Regions from separate parts of the Franzmannia qiaohouensis genome, predicted to be linked through region 1. Evidence: riboswitches for the same ligand, from Rfam matches in the RefSeq annotation. Region 1 holds a riboswitch; the other holds the start of a gene.

Region 1 (9,436 bases):
TCAGCGCCACCAGTTGAGCGAAGTCGGTCATCACCGAGGCGCGGAAGCCTGACCACAGCGTATAGAGCAGTACGCCGAAGCCGGCAATGATCACCCCGGCCTGGAACGACAGCGGCGAGAGCACCGAGACCAGGGCGCCGGCGGCGGTGAAGTTGACCATCAGGCTGATCACGCTGCCCAGCACGTTGGAGAGGGCCAGGATCAGCTGGCTGGAGGAGCCGTGGCGGGCGTGGATCAGCTCACCCAGGGTGTGGGCATTGGGGGCGAGCTTGCGAAAGCGCCGGCCGAAGGGGTAGATGAACAGGATCATCAGTGCCCCCCACAGGCCGTAGTGGATAGGTCCGGAGACGCCGTAGGTATAGCCGGAGGTGGCGGCGGCGTAGAAAGATGCGGCCCAGATCCAGGTGGCGGTCATGCTGGCAGCGCCCATGCCGAAGCCCACGCGGTGGTTGGAAACCATGAAGGCGTCGGCGTCTTCGTTCTTCTTGCGGATGCCGAGTGTCATCAGGTAGGTGCCGCCGTAGAAGGCGAGCAGCAGCAAGATGACGGTCAGGGTCGAAAACTGATAGAGCGATTCGCTGTTCAAGGGCAGTCTCTCTGCGGGTGGAACGGATACGCCCAGGGCATGACGATCGGGTCGACATACCGGACGCAGTGGCGGTGGTGGTGCAGGGTGGCCAGGCCGGAAGGCGGCCTGTGGCTGACTGTCGCGCAGGCACAGACGTGCGGGCGCCAGGCGTGGCGCAGCATCAGATGCTATCGATTGGGCACGGCAAGACGCTGCCGTCAGTCAGGCATTACCCCACGGAGGGGCGGTCGGGCGGCGGGCGGCGCGGCATGCACCGGCCTTCATCGGCATAGTGGCGCGACATGGATGTCTTCTCTATTGATGGTGCGGACGACGAAGCGTCGCTAGCACCGGTGGTCCAGTCTGCAGGGAGGCGAGACCAGGGTGGCCAAGGCCGGAGGCCAGGCCAGTCGGGGATCGGTTGTTGGCGTTATTATGGATCGATCCGAGCGAGCATTACCCTACGCACACGAAGCGTGAAAGTCCAATCTGTCCTGATCTAGGGGCTAAATGCCTCCAGATGCGCCGAACTGTACTTTGGCGCACGCAATGGCTTCTTGGCCAGCCGGTTGCCGGGTGCTGCTGGCAACGAGCGGCGAGGATGTCCTTCAGTCGGCCATGCCCCCTCTGAGGGTGGGGTGGTCGGTCGGCCGGCGGGCGGCGGTGACGCTGCCCGCCACCACCAGCAGCGCTGCCACCGGCAGCCGCCAGTCGGGGGCGGCGACCCCCGCTACCACCAGTATCAGCGTGGCCAGCACGGGCACCGCATGGGCCAGCTGGCCGACCTGATGTGCCAGTGAGTCGCGCATGGCGCGGTCCCAGGCCAGCATGGCGAGCCCGTAGGGGCCAAGCCCCAGTGCGGCGGTCACCAGCAGGGTCTCCTGCGAGGGCAAGGAGGCGGTGCCCTCCAGGGCCAGGCTGGCGATGCCGGTCAGCACGCTGGCGATCAGCAGCAGGTGGGGCATCCGCTTGCCCAGGCGCCAGGCGGGCACCTGGCAGGCCAGCGAATAGAGCGCCCAGCATAGCGCCGCTACCGCCGCCAGCAGGTAGCCGCTCCAGGCACCCGACATGCCGCCGGACAGCGCCTGGGGGGCCACCAGCAGAGCGGCGCCGCTGAACGCCAGCAGCGCCCCGGCCAGGGTGGTGGCCGGCAACCGTCCCAGCGCCAGCCGCCGGCTGGCCAGCAGGAACAGCACCGGCCAGGCGTAGAGGATCAACGACGCCTCCGCCGCCGGCGCCAGGGTGAAGGCGGTAAAGCTGGCGCCCACCGCGCCGGCGATAAGCAGCGCCACGCCCAGATAGACCAGTGCCTCCTTGGCGCTGCGGCCCGCGGCGCTGGGGTTGCGCCGCCGTCGAGCCATGGGCAGGGTGCCCAGGGCCCCGGCGAGCAGGGCCAGGGCCGATAGGCGCAGCGGCGGCAGGGCCCCGGCCTGGGTGACCAGCAGTGGCACCAGCGCCCACAGCACCACCGCGAGCGCCGCGGCACCGCCGCCAAGCCAGGGCAAGTGAAGGAGGCGAGAGGTGTTCAGCAGCATGGTCGTGGTCTCCGGGTCAGGCGTCGAGGATTATCAAGGGGTGACGCCGCTATGCTATCCGCTGCACAATCATCACAATAACGATCTTTCTTGAACGAACCCATCAAGGAGCGTGATGAATCGATGCGTGCCCAGACCCTCGACCTGAGCCTGCTGCGCACCCTGGTAGCGATCGCCGATACCGGCAGCGTCACCGCGGCGGCACGGCGCCTGGCCTATACCCAGTCAACCGTCAGCATGCAGCTGAGCCGGCTCGAGGCCTCGCTGGGCGTGGTGCTGCACGAGAAGGAGGGGCGGCGGATCCGCTTTTCAGCGGAAGGAGAGCGGCTGCTGGGGCACGCCCGGCGGCTGCTGGCGCTTAACGATGAGGCCCTGACCGACATGCGCTCGAAGCGCGTCACCGGCGAGCTGAACCTGGGAATTCCCGAGGACTACGCCAGCCTGCTGACGTCGGTGTTCTCGTGGTTCTACCAGCTCTATCCCGACGTGAGCCTGCAGGTGATCTGCGGCACCAGCGTCGACCTGGTTGAACGGGTTCGCGACGGTGAGCTGGACCTGGCGCTGGTGACTCGCCAGCGCCGCTCGCCTGGCGGCGAAGTGATCCGCCGCGAGCCGCTGGCCTGGGCGGTGGGGCTGGAGCGCCAGCCGCCGCTCTCCGACCCGCTGCCGCTGGCCCTCTACTCGCCGGGGGCCGACCTTTTCCGCGAGGTGGCCGAGCAGGCGCTGGCCGAGGCGGGGCGCGACTGGCGGGTGGCCTACACCAGCCAGTCGATGGCCGGGCTGGGGCCGGTGGTGCAGGCGGGGCTGGCAATCGTGGTGGTGACCCGCAGCATGCTCGGCCCCCAGCTGCGTGCCCTGGACGAGGCGAGTGGCTTGCCGCCGCTACCCACCATCGAGCTGGCACTGCATCGCGCCGCCCGCCGCCCAACCGAGCCCGCCCGGCGCCTGGCCGAGCTGATCCGCGAGGAGCTATCGCCCAGCGAGGCGGGCTGAGATGGCCGGCGAGGGGGTGGCTGCGGGACAATGGCTCGAAAGTCACAATCCTGAGCGTTACACTCAGGCTTTGGGCGTCAATGCCTCACGTGATCGACCGGAGTCGCCATGTTTCCCGAGTTCACCCTGCGCTACGCGAACTTTCCCGAGCGCTTCTATGCCCGCTTCGACCCGGTGCCGGTCAAGGCGCCGCGACTGGTGGCCTTCAACCGGCCGCTGGCCGAGGCGCTGGGCCTGGATCTTGACGCCTACGACGAGACAGCGGCAGCCGAGTGGTTCTCCGGTAATCGCGTGCCGGATGGGGCGGCACCGCTGGCCCAGGCCTATGCCGGGCACCAGTTCGGCCACTTCAATCCGCGCCTTGGCGATGGCCGGGCGGTGCTGCTCGGCGAGGTCACCGACCGCGACGGGCGGCTGCGCGATATCCAGCTCAAGGGGGCCGGCTGTACGCCGTTCTCGCGCGGCGGCGACGGTCGCGCGCCGCTGGGACCGGTGCTGCGCGAGTACCTGATCAGTGAGGCCATGCAGGTGCTGGGCGTGCCCACTGCCCGGGCGCTGGCGGCGGTGACCACCGGTGAGCGGGTCGTCCGTGGCGTACCGGAGCCCGGCGCTGTGCTGACCCGTGTGGCATCGAGCCACCTGCGCATCGGCACCTTCCAGTATTTCGCTGCTCGCGGCGACAGCGAGGCGGTCCTGCAGCTCGCCGATCACGCCATCGAGCGTCACTATCCCGAGCTTGCCGACATCGAGCCGCCGGGGGCGCGCTATCTGGCGCTGTTCGAGGCGGTGCAGGCGCGCCAGGCGGCGCTGGTGGCCAGGTGGATGGGACTTGGCTTCATTCACGGGGTGATGAACACCGATAACACATCCATCTCCGGCGAAACCATCGACTACGGCCCCTGCGCCTTCATGGAGCGCTATGACCCGGCCACGCTATTCAGCTCCATCGATGAGGGCGGCCGTTACGCCTACGCCAATCAGCCGCGGATCGTGCAGTGGAACCTGGCGCGTTTTGCAGAGACCCTGCTGCCGCTGATAGATGACGACCAGCAGCGGGCCATCGCCCGCGCCAGCGAGATACTCGAGGCTTACCCGGGGCGCTACGAGGCCGAATGGCTCGCGGTCATGCGTGCCAAGCTGGGGCTTGGCGAAGCGCTGGCAAGCAGCGATCAGGCCGATCGCGAACTGGTCGATGCGCTGCTCGAGGCGCTGCAGGCGGGGCGTGCCGACTTTACCCTGGCGTTTCGGCGGCTATGCGACGCCGCCGAGGGGGAGGAGCAGGAGCTGGTGGCGCTGTTCGAACGCGCCGAGCCGATTCAGGCCTGGCTTGCCGAGTGGCGTCGACGCCTGGCGCAGGAAGATGTCGAGGGGAGCGAGATCGCGCGGCGCATGCGGCTGGCCAATCCGGCCTATATCCCGCGCAACCATCGCGTCGAGGAGGCGCTGGCCGCGGCCATCGACGAGGACGACTTCGCTCCCTTCGAGCGACTGATGCAGGTGCTGGCAAGGCCCTTCGAGGAGCGCGTCGCGGACGCCGACTATGCCCAGCCGGCGCCGCCTTCCGCGCGGGTCTTTCGCACCTTCTGCGGCACCTAGCCCACCAGCCCCCACCTGCGTGCCGCGACCAGGCACTCCTCCATCAGCGCCAGCACCGGTGCCAGCTGGCTCTCATGGAGGATCACCAGGGTGTCGCCCTCCTCGGCGTCGAGCGGTGGGGTAGCGACCACGAATTCGCCCTCTTCGAGATGGAATTCGTGGATCTCGCGCATGCCCTGTGGCGTATTACAGCGGCTGACGCGATAGGGGTCGTCCTCACCGTAGGTCAGCCGATGGTAGACCTTGAAGAAGGTGTACAGCGATAGGCCGTGAGGGAACGCCGGCCAGTGAACGGGGTTGTTGCGCGTCTCGTCGTCGATGCTTTGCCCCTGGCGTTCGGCGGCGGCGATCGCCTCTGCCAGCGGCGCGGCCAGCAGTGATCCGGCCGAACCGGGAAATTCGTCACCCTGCTCGGTTGCCTGGCGGTAGCGGTCGGCCACTGCCGCTACGTCTGCCATGCTCCCCACGCGATGCTCGCTGTGCGCGAGTGCCGCCGGCTCGGCACTGCCGTTCTCCCAGCCGTGAATTACCCGCAGCATCAACCGCTCCTGGCGCAGCGGTGCCTCGAGCAACACCTTGAGCGCCACGACCAGATGCAGTTGCCGCTCCATGGCTTGATTGTCGAAGGCGCTGTAGGGCTCGGCGAAAAGCGCATGCAAGCGACCTGGGATGTGTTCCTTAGCTTCGGTGTAGGGCATGGTGCGATCTCGGTGGCGTGGGTCTTGTTGTCGGCGGCGCACAAGCGGGTGCGGCAGCATCGGTAGTCCATCACATTAGTATCGGCCGCTGGAGGCGTCGACTTGAATCGGCTGGCGGCACTTTGACTTCCAAGGGGGCGCGGCCGATGATGAGCGTCCCGGCCTAGCGCCGGGCACACAACCCAATGATTCACTGTCGCCAGGGGAGTCCCGCCGCCATCGCGGGGGCTGAGAGGGCCATGCGCCGACCCTGGAACCTGATCCGGTTAATACCGGCGGAGGAAGTGCGACATGCCCTATCTGACGTCTGCCGTGCTCGGCGCGGCGCTGTTGTGCTTTGCCTACCTTGGCCTGCGTGCGCGTCGCGCCGACGGCCCCCTCGACGACTACGTGACCGCGCGCAACTCCCAGGGCGCCCAGACCCTGGGGCTATCGTTCCTGGCCTCGAGCATGGGCGCCTGGATTCTCTTCGCACCGCCGGAAATCGGCGCCTTCGTCGGCCCGCTGGCGCTGGCCGGCTACGCCATCGGCTCGTCGCTGCCGTTCATCGTGCTGGGGCTGTATGGCCCGGCGATTCGCCGCCGCCTGCCGCGCGGGCGCAGCATCGGCGAGTTCGCCGAGGCGTGCTACGGGGTCGGTGTGCGGCGCTGGGTGTCGCTGGTCTCGGTGGCCTACATGGCCTGTTTCCTGGCCGCCGAGCTCACCGCCATCGGTGCGATTGCCGCGCTGCTCTCGGACGTGCCGCCGGCGCTGGTGGTGATCGGCGTAGCCCTGGTTACCTTGCTCTATACCGCGCTTGGCGGGCTACGCGCCAGCCTCGCCACCGATCGCTGGCAGGCCTGGCTGCTGCTGGTGCTATTGCTGCTGGTGGGCGGCGTGGCGCTGTGGCGCCTGCCGGAGATGCCGGCCGGTGTGGCCCTGCCGTCGGCGCCGCTGGGCAATTCGCTGTCGGTGGCACTGACCCTGGTAATCGCAGTTACCGCCGCCAACCTCTTCCATCAGGGCTACTGGCAGCGGGTGTGGTCGGCCCGCGACGACCGTGCCCTGGGGCAGGGCGCCTGGCTGGGCGCCGGCATCTGCGTGGTGGTGGTGATGCTGATCGGCGGCCTGGGCATGCTGGCGGCGATGAGCGGCATCGCCCTGGGGGAGCCGCCGATCCCGTTCTTCGCCCTGCTGGCCGAGGCGCCGGCCTGGTTGGCGCTGCCGGCGCTGGTGCTGGCGGTGACCCTGGTGGCCTCCAGCGTCGATACCCTGCAGAACGGCATCGCCTCGCTGGTGGTGGCGGATGCCGGCAAGCCGGGGCTGTCGATCGGTGGGGCAAGACTGGCCACGGTGGCGCTGATGGTGCCGGTGGTAGCGGTGGCGCTGCAGGGCTACTCGGTGCTACGCCTGTTCCTGATCGCCGACCTGCTGTGCGCCGCCATCGTGGTGCCGGTACTGCTGGGGCTATGGCGGCGCATGAGCCCGCTGGCCGCGGTGGCCGGCGGCGTCGCCGGCATGCTCGGTGCCGTGGTGCCGGGCTGGATCACCTCCGGCAGCCTGGCCGCCGGCCTGCTGGCGGCGAGCTTCCCCGACAGCATTCCCACCCTGGCGCCGTTCCTCGGCGCACTGCTGGCGTCGACCCTGGTTAGCCTGCTGATCGCCTGGCGGCGCCCCTCTCACTCATCCTCCATGACAAGGAGTGCATCATGAGCACGCTCGAGCAGTACCGCGACTGGGCCGCCTCGCGCAGCGCCCCGCGCATCAGCGACTGGCTGCGCGAGATCAGCGAGCCCGACTGGTCGGCCACGGTGAACCACCCGCTGTTCGATGCCCTGGCCGAGGGGCGGCTGGCGGGAGACGACTTCGCCGCTTACATGGTGCAGGACTACGGCTTCGTCGACCCCTTTACCGCCCTGATCGGCCACGCCATCGGCCATGCTCCGAGCATGGCGGACCGGGTAGTGCTGGGCCAGTTCATGGGCATGCTGACCAGTGACGAGAACAGCACCTTCCAGCGCACCTTCGAGACCTTCGGTGTGGCCGGCCAGGCCCCCGACTACCTGCCCGAGACCCAGGCCTTCCAGCGGCTGCTGCGCGATACGGGCCAGAGCGGCGGCTACGCCGAGCTGCTGGCGGCGCTGGTGGTGACCGAGTGGGTCTATCTCGAGTGGGCGCTGCGGGTGACTCGCGTCGACGGGCTGCACCCCTTGATGGGGGAGTGGATCGATCTGCACGACAATCCGGCCTTTCAGGAATTCGTTGCTTGGCTGCGCCAGCGCCTCGATGAACAAGCGGCGCAGCTCGACGCGGCCGCTTTCGCCGCCATGGCCGAGTGCTTCCGCGACACGGTGGCCAAGGAGCGCGCGTTCCACGATGCGGTCTGGGCGCGATTCGAGTGACGTCGGCCTGGCCGGTTGCCAGATGCGCTCATGGGGGGCACTCTCTATGCTCTAAAGGATGCATCGAACCCGTCAGGAGCGCCCCATGAGCGATACGCCGAAGGATTCCCGCCGCCGCCACTCCGCCTCGGTGGTGGACGGCCCAGGCAAGGCGGCCAGCCGCGCCATGCTACGCGCGGTGGGCTTCACCGACAGCGACTTCACCAAGCCCCAGGTGGGCATCGCCTCGACCTGGAGCAACCTCACACCGTGCAACAGCCATATCGACGAACTGGCCTGGCGCGCCAGCGACGGTGCCGATGCGGCCGGCGGCAAGGGGGTGATCTTCAATACCATCACCATCTCCGACGGCATCGCCAACGGCACCGAGGGCATGAAGTACTCGCTGGTGTCGCGGGAGGTGATCGCCGACTCCATCGAGACCGTGGCCGGCTGCGAAGGCTTCGACGGCCTGGTGGCCATCGGCGGCTGCGACAAGAACATGCCGGGCTGCATGATGGGGCTGGCGCGGCTCGACCGGCCCAGCGTGTTCGTCTACGGCGGTACCATCATGCCCGGCGAGGGCCACACCGACATCGTCTCGGTATTCGAGGCCATGGGCGCCCACTCGCGGGGCGATCTGGACCTCATCGAGCTCAAGCAGATCGAGGAGACGGCGATCCCCGGGCCGGGCTCCTGCGGCGGCATGTACACCGCCAACACCATGGCCTCGGCCATCGAGGCGCTGGGCATGAGCCTGCCGGGCAGTTCGGCGCAAAACGCCGTCTCCGAGGCCAAGCGCGCCGACTGTGAGGCCGCGGGTGCCGCGGTGCTGGAGCTACTGGCCCGCGACATCAAGCCCTCCGACATCATGACCCGCGAGGCCTTCGAGAACGCCATCACGGTGGTAATCGCGCTGGGCGGCTCCACCAATGCGGTACTGCACCTGATCGCCATGGCCAGCACCATCGGCGTCGAGCTGTCGCTGGAGGACTTCACCGAACTGGGCCGCCGCGTGCCGGTGCTGGCCGACCTGCGCCCCAGCGGCCACTACATGATGAGCGAGCTGGTGGCGATCGGCGGTATCCAGCCGCTGATGAAGATGCTGCTCGATGCCGGCCTGCTGCACGGCGACTGCCTGACGGTGACCGGCAAGACGCTGGCCGAGAACCTCGCCGAGGTGGCGCCTTATCCCGCCGATCAGCGGATCATCGCGCCGCTGGACGCGCCGCAGAAGCCCGAGAGCCACCTGCGGATTCTCTACGGCAACCTGGCGCCCCAGGGCGCGGTGGCCAAGATCACCGGCAAGGAGGGCACGCGCTTCTCGGGCAGTGCTCGGGTGTTCGGCTCAGAGGAGGAGGCCCAGGCGCGCATCAACGACGGCACCGTGGTGGCCGGTGACGTGGTGGTGATCCGCTACGAGGGCCCCCGCGGCGGCCCCGGCATGCGCGAGATGCTTACCCCTACCTCGGCGATCATGGGCCGCGGCCTGGGCAGCCAGGTGGCACTGATCACCGACGGTCGCTTCTCCGGCGGCAGTCACGGCTTCGTGGTCGGCCATGTCTCGCCGGAGGCCTTTGAGGGCGGTCCGCTGGCACTGGTCGAGGACGGCGACACCATCACCATCGACGCCGAGGCCGATACCATCGAGATCGACCTCGCCGATGAGGAGCTGGCGCGGCGCCG
Region 2 (9,436 bases), on a different contig from region 1:
CCAGTCACGGAAAATACCGTGAACTCGGTCTGCCAGCTGGTGCTCATGCCCAGCAGATAACGCAGGAAGACCATCTGGCAGATCACCAGCACGCCGGCGATGAATAGCGCGCAGGCCAGATAAGCCATTAGCCTGGAGAGTGTGTCCATCAAGCGGATGTAGCCACGGACGGTAGGCGATGAGTACGCAATGGAAGATGCCATGGTTCCCCCGGGAAGCGATGAAAAGCGGCCACCCCTGAGGGGCGGCCGGTCAACTGGAACGTGGGGCTGGGGTCAGTCGACGGCCAGCGCGGCGTCGATGATTGCCTGTCCGTTGGGAACGTTGTCGGCGAAGTTCTGGTAGGAGGTTTCCTGGGCGATCTCCAGCCAGGCGTTGTAGTCCTCCTCCGACATGCGAACCACTTCCACACCGTTTTCCTCGTACACCTCGACCATGCGCTGATCGAGTGCGGCTGCCTCGGCGGAAAAGAATGCCTCGGCGGCTTCACCGGCCTCCAGCAGAGCAGCCTGCTGCGCCTCGTTGAGCCCCTGCCAGACCTGCTCGGAGATCAGAACCGGTTCATACATGAACCACAGCGCGTAGTCGCCGGGCTCGGTCAAGCAGTCGACCTGCTCGTATAGTCGGAAAGAGATGAACGACATCGATGAGGTGTTGGCGGCATCCAGTACACCGGTCTGCATGGCGGTGTAAACCTCGGAGGAGGGCATCGAGGCAATCGATGCGCCTGCCGCTTCGAGCATCTGTTCGAAGGCCGGGCCGGCTGCACGAATATTCTGCCCGCTCACGGTATCCGGAGAGGTGATGCACTGTTCGCTGGAGGCAAAACCGCCCGAAAGCCACGAATCGGCCAGCACTCGGGCGCCGCCCTCGAGGATGACCTCCTTGATCATGTCCATGTACTCGGAATCGTTGAGGCGCGCCGCGTGTTCATGGTTGCGCACCAGGCCGGGCATTAGGGTGGCGGAGAATTCGGGGTGGCGGCCACTGGCGTAGTCTAGCGGCAGTAGCGTCATGTCGAGGCGCCCGCGGACCAGTGCACCCCACTGCTCGTTGGCACGGAACAACGACTGTCCGGGATGAACCTGGATCTGCAGGCCGACGTCGGCATCGGCGACATGCCTTGCCATCAACTGGACCATTTCGTCGCGGACGTCCCCCTGGCCGCCGGGGAACTGATGCGATGCGCGCAGGACGGTATCGGCGGCTGCGACGCTGCTGAAGGCGACGGCGAGCCCCAGGGCTGCCGTAGCAGCAGTCTTGAGTTGGCGTGTCATGCTGTGCTCCTGAATTTCTTGTTTTGTAGTGTTTATCAGCGAAGCTGATATATACATCAATAGCTGCTATGTATATTTGCGTCAATGCGTCGCGTTGAATGGCCAACGGCCCTTCCCAGTAGAATGGGGAAGCCTTTGAGGAGACGAATGGTGAGCAGCAAACGCTCGAATGCCCAGCGGCTGCGTGATTCGCTGGAAGACGACATCATCAATGGGCGTCTGGCGCCTGGAGAGCGTGTCGATCCCGAAGTTCTCGAGCGCCGCTTCGAGGTCTCGCGCACACCAGTCCGCGAGGCGATCCAGCAATTGGTGGCCAGCGGGCTGCTGACGGTGTCGCCCAAGCGGGGGACCTTCGTGGCCAAGATGGGGCTCGATCAGTTGATCGAGATGTTCGAAGTCATGGCTGAGCTGGAGGGCATGTGCGGGCGTCTGGCCGCGCGGCGTATCACGACCACCGAACTCGCCTCGCTCGCCGCGACCCTGGCGCGCTGCGAGGCGGCGGCAGAGGCGGGCGATACCGACGAGTACTATTACGAGAACGAGGCCTTCCACGAGTGCATCTATGCCGCCAGCCACAATGCCTTTCTGGCCGACGAGGCGCGCCGTCTCAAGCAACGCCTGAAGCCCTATCGGCGCCTGCAGCTGCAGGTTCGCCAGCGCATGAGCAACTCCCTGGGGGAGCATCGCGAGATCGTTGCGGCGATCCAGCAGGGCAATGCCCAGAGCGCCGAGCAAACGCTTCGCGAGCATGTGCTGATCCAGGGTGAGCGCTTCAGCGATTTCGTCGCCAGCATCAGAGGGTTCGGCGTCTCGTCCTGACCATGACGCCATCGAATAGCCCAGGTTATCGACGCCCAGTGCCATAAAGCGCCTATGCTGTGAGTGGCGCTGCACGTCTGTGCCGTTGGCCCAGGCGGTTATGCAGCGTTTTCACTGCACTCACGGATTCGAGGTGTTGATCATGACCAATGGAAAGACAGACAAAGTGAAGGGTACTGCCAACAAGGCCGGTGGCAAGGTCAAGGAAGCAGCGGGCAAGGCCACCGGCAGCACCGAGACCCAGGCCAAGGGCAAGGCGCAGCAGGCCAAGGGCGACCTGCAGAAGGGCAAGGGCGAGGCCAAGGAAAAGCTCAAGAAGTAGCCTGTTCCTTACCTCGCACTCGCGTTGCCATATCGCAGGGGCCATCAGGCCCCTGCGTCGTGACTGGCGCTCGTCACACCTCCTTGTAGAGCTCGGCCCCCGCCTTCCTGAATTTATCCGCCTGCTCCTCCATGCCTTTCATCACCGCTTCCTGATCGCCATCGAGGCCGTTGTCGCGAGCGTAGTCGCGCACCTCCTGGCTGATCTTCATCGAGCAGAACTTGGGCCCGCACATGGAGCAGAAGTGCGCCACCTTGGCGGAGTCCTTGGGCAGGGTCTCGTCGTGGTACTCGCGGGCGGTATCCGGGTCCAGGCCGAGATTGAACTGGTCCTCCCAGCGGAACTCGAAGCGCGCCTTGGACAGCGCGTTGTCGCGCCGCTGAGCGGCCGGGTGACCTTTCGCGAGATCTGCAGAGTGCGCGGCGATCTTGTAGGTGATGATGCCGGTCTTGACGTCGTCCTTGTTGGGCAGGCCCAGGTGCTCCTTGGGCGTCACGTAGCAGAGCATGGCGCAGCCGAACCAGCCGATCATGGCAGCACCAATGCCGGAGGTGATGTGGTCGTAGCCCGGGGCGATGTCGGTGACCAGCGGGCCGAGCGTATAGAAGGGTGCTTCGTCGCAGTACTCCAGCTGCTTGTCCATGTTCTCCTTCACGAGATGCATGGGCACGTGGCCGGGGCCCTCGATCATCACCTGGACGTCGTGCTTCCAGGCGATATGGGTTAGTTCGCCCAGGGTCTTGAGCTCGGCCATCTGGGCTTCGTCGTTGGCGTCGGCAACCGACCCCGGGCGCAGGCCGTCACCCAGGGAGAAGGCCACGTCGTACTGCTTGCAGATCTCGCAGATCTCCTCGAAGTGGGTGTAGAGGAAGCTCTCGCGGTGATGGAACAGGCACCATTTGGCCATGATCGACCCGCCGCGGGAGACAATGCCGGTGACACGCTTGGCGGTCAGCGGCACGTAGCGCAGCAAGACGCCGGCGTGGATGGTGAAGTAGTCCACCCCCTGTTCGGCTTGCTCGATCAGGGTGTCGCGGAACACCTCCCAGGTGAGGTCCTCGGCCACGCCGTTGACCTTCTCCAGGGCTTGGTAGATGGGCACCGTGCCGATCGGCACCGGGGCGTTGCGGATGATCCACTCGCGGGTTTCGTGGATGTTCTGGCCGGTGGAGAGATCCATGATGGTATCCGAGCCCCAGCGGATGCCCCAGGTCATCTTGTCGACCTCCTCCTCGATGGAGGAGGTGACCGCCGAGTTGCCCAGGTTGCCGTTGATCTTCACCAGGAAGTTGCGGCCGATGATCATCGGCTCGGACTCAGGGTGGTTGATATTGCAGGGGATGATCGCCCGCCCGGCGGCCACTTCGGCACGCACGAATTCCGGGGTGATCTCTTCCGGCAGGCGGGCGCCGAAGCCCTGGCCCGGGTGTTGGTGGCCGAGAATGCGCTCGACTTCCGCGGTACCGAGCGCCTGCCGGCGCTGGTTCTCGCGAATGGCGATGAACTCCATCTCCGGGGTGATGATCCCCTGGCGGGCATAGTGCAGCTGGGTGACGTTTCCTACCCGGCCATCTTTTGTAGGGAGTGCGCGCCGTGGCGTGCGCTTCAGGTCGAAACGCAGCTGGGCCAGCATGGGGTCGTTGGCGCGGCGCTTGCCGTAGTCGGAGGTGGGGCCGTCGAGGAATTCGGTATCGCCGCGCTCCTCGATCCAGGCGCGACGCAGCTCCGGGAGGCCACGGCGCAGATCGACGCTGATCTCGGGGTCGGTGTAGGGGCCAGACGTATCGTAGACCAGCAGCGGCGGGTTCTCTTCGTCTTCCCCGGAGGTCTTGGTCGGTGACAGCGAGATTTCGCGGAAGGGCACGCGAATGTCGGGGCGTGAGCCTTCGATATGGACCTTGCGCGAGCCGGGCAGCGGCTGGATGGCGGCCTCGTCGACCATGGCGGTATCGGCGAGGAAGTGCTGGGTCTTGCTCATGGAGTGTTCTCCCTAGGGGCTTGCGGCTGTTGTGCGTTGTCAGGGAGGACAGCTGGGAGGACAGGGGCAGCCAGGCGGAATGCCCTGGCTGCGTGTCGCTTGATCCCTACGCTGGTCCTAGCCAGTTCAGGTTCAACGGGATCCATGCTTCGGCGCGCTGCGCTGCATGATCTCAGCCGTTTTCAACGGCACCCCGTCAAGCGTGATGGTCGGCGATACCGGAGTATCGCGGTGAAACGTGCCGCCTTGACCAAGGGCGACGCGTGATTACTGCTCGAAGGCTGGCACGAGGCGAGCCGAGCGCCGGGGACAAGGCGGAGCGAGGGTTTTTTGCCATAGATGGCAAAAGTAGCGCACATGGAAGGGTTTACAGCGCCCTCGCGAAGGCTTTTCCCCGGCAGAGCTCGGCGATAGCGTGGCCACTGGATTAGTCCGCGCCATCTAAGCCCATCTGCCAGAAGTCGATCTCAAGCCGCGTGGCGTCGCGGAAGATCCGCGTCAGCGCGTCGAAGCGGGCCGGCGTGACGTCGGCCAGGCGCGCATCGAGCCACGCCAGTTCGGCGCGCATGGCGGCCTGGAACTCCTCTCCCTCGTACATGGCGATCCAGGCGTCATAGGGGTTGGCGTCGCCGCGCAGGGTATCCGGCTGAGCATTCAGCCAGTTGGCGATCTCGCCATAGCCCACCAGGCAGGGCGCCAGGGCTACATGCAGGTCGAGCAGGTCGCCGCGATTGCCGGTGTCCAGCACGTAGCGGGTATAGGCGAGGGTGGCACGGGCTTCCGGCAGTTCGGCCAGCTGCTGCTCGCTGATGCCCCACTCCCGGCAGTAGCCGACGTGCAGCTCGAGTTCGACGTCGACGATGGCCTTCAAGCCTTCATGGGCCTGGCGCAGGTCGGCCAGCGTCGGGCTCTTGTAGGCGGCCAGGGCATAGGCACGAGCGAAATGGATCAGGAACAGGTAGTCCTGCTTGAGATAGTGACGAAAGGCGTCATCGGCGAGGCGGCCCTGGCCCAGCTGGCGAACGAAGTCGTGCTCGATATAGGCGCGCCAGTCGTCCTGGCAGGCTGCAGTGAGGTCGGTAAAACGGTAGCCCATCTTGCCTCCGGAAGCGGTATGGCAATCCGGTGCACGGGCGAAGGGGGAGGGGCCGCACGAAGGGCGTAATGCTGGTGTGCCTGGCCGCCGCTTGATTCCTACGCCGGTACGAGCCGGATCAGGTTCAACGGGACCAGTGCTTGGGTGCTGTCGAGAGCTCGACATACCCCTGCGCCATCTCAGCCGGAATTCACCGACACCCCGTCAAGCGTGGTGCCAGTCTAGCAGGCCAGTGGAAAGTTGCTAGCCTACTGATGCAGCACGAGGCGATTCCGGCGAGAGGCCTGCGAGGGGGCGCTGTGAACCCCTCCCTGGGCGCTACCTATGCCATCCATGGCATAGAACCCCCTCTCCGGCCTCTCGCCAGCGCCTATCGCTCAGCGTTGAATCACTGGCGGCGGTAAAGCCAGCGAACGTCCACGGCGAAGGAGAGGCTCAGCAACAGCAGTGCGGTGGCTGTCAGCAGGCTGGCCAGCGCGGCCGACACCCCGGGCAGCAGAGCCACCATCAGGGCGACCACCTGAACCACGCAGATCGCCTTGCGGCGCAGGCTCTCCGGCAGCGCTGCCTGCAGCCAGGGCCAGCGGTGGCCGCTGAACACGAAGGCGTAGCGCATGGCGCCGATCAGCAGCACCCAACTGCCAACCTTACCCAGCACCACCAGCGCCAGGCACAGCAGCAAAATAAGCCCAGCGTCCAGCTCCATATCGAAGCGCGCACCGAAAGCGCTGATGGATCCGGTGCGCCTGGCCACCCAGCCGTCGATACCGTCGAGCAGCAGCGCGGCGCCAGCGATCCCGGCCATGGCGGCGGTGTGCTGCTGCCATAGGGTGGGCCACCACAAGCTACCGGCGAGCAGCGCGATCAGTGTGCCGCGCAGCAGCGTCACGCGGTTGGCCCAGCCAAAGCGGCGCAGCTCACCGGTCCAGGCCGCTGCCACCAGCCCGGCGATGATCAGGTAGCTCAAGCCGCTGGTCAGCGCCAACCATCCCGGCGCAGTCAGCGCATGCTGGGTGAGCTGGGCCAACACCAGCACCACGGCGAGACCTGCGGCTAGATCGGCAAAGGGGCGCTGAACGCTGGGGGAGGAGGAAAGTATCCGGCTCATGCTTGGCTCTTATGCGCTATAGCTGGAGGAGGAGGTTTGGCATCACGCTGGTCTAGGGGCCTTTGGCTATTAGCCTAGACCAGCGCGATGCCAATGGCGAAAAATGATGCAGCTATCTATCTTGGTACATATATTGTATAGATATTGAAACCTAAGTGTCGAAAAAGCGTCTTGAGTAGACCCCACTCATCAGCGGGACCGCGATATGCCTTATACGACCAGCATGGCCTTTTGGACGCAGGCCCCCGGCCACGGGGCGCTGCGACGCCAGCCCTTGGCGGCGCCAGGCCGCGATGAGGTGCTGGTTGAAGCGCTGTACAGCGGCGTCAGCCGGGGCACCGAATCGCTGGTGTTCACCGGGCGGGTGCCGCCCAGTGAATATCAGCGCATGCGCGCGCCGTTCCAGGAAGGCGATTTTCCCGGCCCGCTGAAGTACGGCTATGCCAGCGTGGGCCGCGTGCTGGAGGGGCCCGCAGAACTGCGCGAGCGCGTAGTGTTCTGCCTCTACCCCCATCAGCAGCACTATGTGGTGCCGGCCAGCGCCGTGCATCCGCTGCCCGAGGAGGTGCCCGCCGAGCGTGGCGTGCTGGCAGCCAACCTCGAGACAGCGATCAACGGCGTGTGGGACGCCGCCCCCGGGCTCGGTGACCGGATCTGCGTGATCGGTGCCGGGGTGGTGGGGGCGCTGGTGGCCTGGCTATGCCAGGGCATTCCCGGCACTCAGGTGTGCCTGGTAGACATCGAGCCCGAGCGCGCCGGCCTGGCCCGGGCGCTGGGCGTACCCTTTGCCCTGCCCGAGGAGGCGCCCCTCGAGAACGACCTGGTGATCCATGCCAGCGGCCACCCGTCAGGACTGGAAACCGCCCTACGTGTGACCGCACGCGAGGCCACCCTGGTCGAGATGAGCTGGTATGGCGAGCAGACGGTGACGCTGCCGCTGGGCGGGGCCTTCCACGCGCAGCGCTTGACGCTTCGCTCCAGCCAGGTGGGCGGCATTGCACCGCAGCGCCAGCCGCGCTGGGACTTTAGCCGACGCATGCAGCTGGCGCTACGACTGCTGGCCGATCCGCGGCTCGATGCCCTGATCAGCGGCGAGACGCCGTTCGATACGCTTCCCGACGAGATGCCGCGCCTGGTGCAGGGCGGCGGCAGGGTGCTCTGCCACCGTATTCGCTATGCACCGACCTGATTCGATTCCCCTGAGGAGCCATGCATGTATCGCCTGACCGTTCGTGACCACTTCATGATCGCCCATAGCTTTAGCGGCGATATCTTTGGCCCCGCGCAGCGCACCCACGGGGCCACCTACGTGGTCGACGTCACGTTCCAGCGCCGCGAGCTGGATGACGATGACCTGATCGTCGACATCGGCCTGGCCAGCGAGACGCTGTCGACGCTGCTGGCTGAGTTCAATTTTCACAACCTCGACGAGCTGGAGGAGTTCCAGGGGCGTAATACCACCACCGAATTCATGGCGCGGGTCATCTTCGAGCGCCTCGCGGCGGCGATTGCCGACGGGCGCCTCGGCGAGGGCGGGCGTGGCCTGGAAGCGCTGACGGTGACGCTCCACGAATCGCATATCGCCTGGGCCAGCTACGAAGGAGAGCTGTAATGCCGCAAGCGCCCGATCTATGCCTGATCGTCGCCGGCGACCCGCGGCAGCTGACCGGTGGCTATGTCTATGATGCTCGCATCGTTGCCGCCCTCGAGGCGCGCGGCTGGCAGGTCGAGGTGGTGGGCCTGGCGGGACGCTTCCCCGACCCTGACGCGCGTGCTCGGGACGCCCTGGAGACGGCGCTTGCCGCCCAGCCCGACGATCGCCGCGTCGTCATCGATGGCCTGGCCATGGGCGGCTTGCCCGAGGTGGTTGCGGCGCACGCCACCCGCCTCGACCTCACCGCGCTGGTGCATCATCCGCTGGCCGACGAGACCGGCCTCGACGAAGCCACTCGCGTGCGGCTGTTGGACAGCGAGGCTCGAGCGCTGGCCGCGGTGGCGCGGGTGATCAGTACCAGCGGCTTCACCGCCCGCCGACTGCGCGACTTCGGGATTGCCGCCGCTAAGGTGGTGGAGCCCGGCGTCGAACCGGCGTCGCTTGCCCCCAGTGCCCTCGATCTGGAAGACAGCCGGCGTCCCCAGCGGCTGCTGTGCGTGGCCACCGTGACCCCGCGCAAGGGCCACGACTTGCTGGTCGAGGCGCTGGCCGGGCTGGATGGCACTCGCTGGACCTGCGACTGCATCGGTGGTCTCGACCGCGATCCGGCCCACGTCGAGCGGGTAGCCGCCAGCATCGCCGAGCATGGCCTGACAGAGCAGTTCCGGCTGCTCGGCGAGCGTGAGCCCCAGGCCCTGGATGCGGCCTACCGCGACGCCGACCTGTTCGTGCTGCCCTCCCACTACGAAGGCTACGGCATGGTGGTCACCGAAGCGCTGGCCCGCGGCCTGCCGGTGGTCACCACCACCGGCGGCGCGCTGCGCCATACCCTGCCCGAGGAGGCCGGGCTGGCGGTGCCGCCGGGCGACGTCGAAGCGCTACGTGACGAGCTGCGCCGCTGGCTAGACGATGCCGGACTGCGCCGTCGGCTGCGGCGTGGCGCCATCGCGGCACGCGCCCAGCAGGCAGACTGGCAGGCTGCGGGTGACGCCTTTGCCGCCGCCTTGGGAGGCCCGTCTCAATGAATGCGCCGGGCAGCCGTTTTGCCAACGACTGGCTGGCGTTGCGCGAGGCGGCCGATCATGCCGCCCGCAGCGCCGCGCTAACCGAGCGCGCCAGCGACTGGCTGGTCGGCGCCCGGGTCTCGGCGTCGGCCCCGCTGACCCTGGTCGACCTGGGCTG

Evidence for each region. Region 1 has a riboswitch for thiamine pyrophosphate ahead of QC821_RS14945 (SLC5/6 family protein). Riboswitches for the same ligand answer to the same signal wherever they lie in the genome.
Region 2: it holds a riboswitch for thiamine pyrophosphate, as region 1 does, so the genes downstream of both, tenA (thiaminase II) here and QC821_RS14945 (SLC5/6 family protein) in region 1, are expected to answer to the same signal.

What each region holds. Positions count from the first base shown of each region.
Region 1 covers NZ_JARWAM010000010.1:135,336-144,771, reverse strand. Annotated here, with positions in the region: gene QC821_RS14970 (sodium:solute symporter family protein) at 1-586, opposite strand, end outside; gene QC821_RS14965 (DMT family transporter) at 1,177-2,103, opposite strand; gene QC821_RS14960 (LysR substrate-binding domain-containing protein) at 2,227-3,096, shown strand; gene QC821_RS14955 (protein adenylyltransferase SelO) at 3,205-4,692, shown strand; gene QC821_RS14950 (hypothetical protein) at 4,689-5,390, opposite strand; TPP riboswitch at 5,582-5,692, shown strand; gene QC821_RS14945 (SLC5/6 family protein) at 5,682-7,082, shown strand; gene QC821_RS14940 (TenA family protein) at 7,079-7,771, shown strand; gene ilvD (dihydroxy-acid dehydratase) at 7,857-9,436, shown strand, end outside.
Region 2 covers NZ_JARWAM010000013.1:46,215-55,650, reverse strand. Annotated here, with positions in the region: gene QC821_RS16785 (TRAP transporter small permease subunit) at 1-203, opposite strand, end outside; gene dctP (TRAP transporter substrate-binding protein DctP) at 276-1,277, opposite strand; gene QC821_RS16775 (GntR family transcriptional regulator) at 1,425-2,096, shown strand; gene QC821_RS16770 (CsbD family protein) at 2,239-2,418, shown strand; gene thiC (phosphomethylpyrimidine synthase ThiC) at 2,492-4,396, opposite strand; TPP riboswitch at 4,483-4,602, opposite strand; gene tenA (thiaminase II) at 4,824-5,492, opposite strand; TPP riboswitch at 5,571-5,706, opposite strand; gene QC821_RS16755 (CDP-alcohol phosphatidyltransferase family protein) at 5,881-6,600, opposite strand; gene QC821_RS16750 (zinc-dependent alcohol dehydrogenase) at 6,806-7,789, shown strand; gene QC821_RS16745 (6-pyruvoyl trahydropterin synthase family protein) at 7,814-8,212, shown strand; gene QC821_RS16740 (glycosyltransferase family 4 protein) at 8,212-9,279, shown strand; gene QC821_RS16735 (class I SAM-dependent methyltransferase) at 9,276-9,436, shown strand, end outside.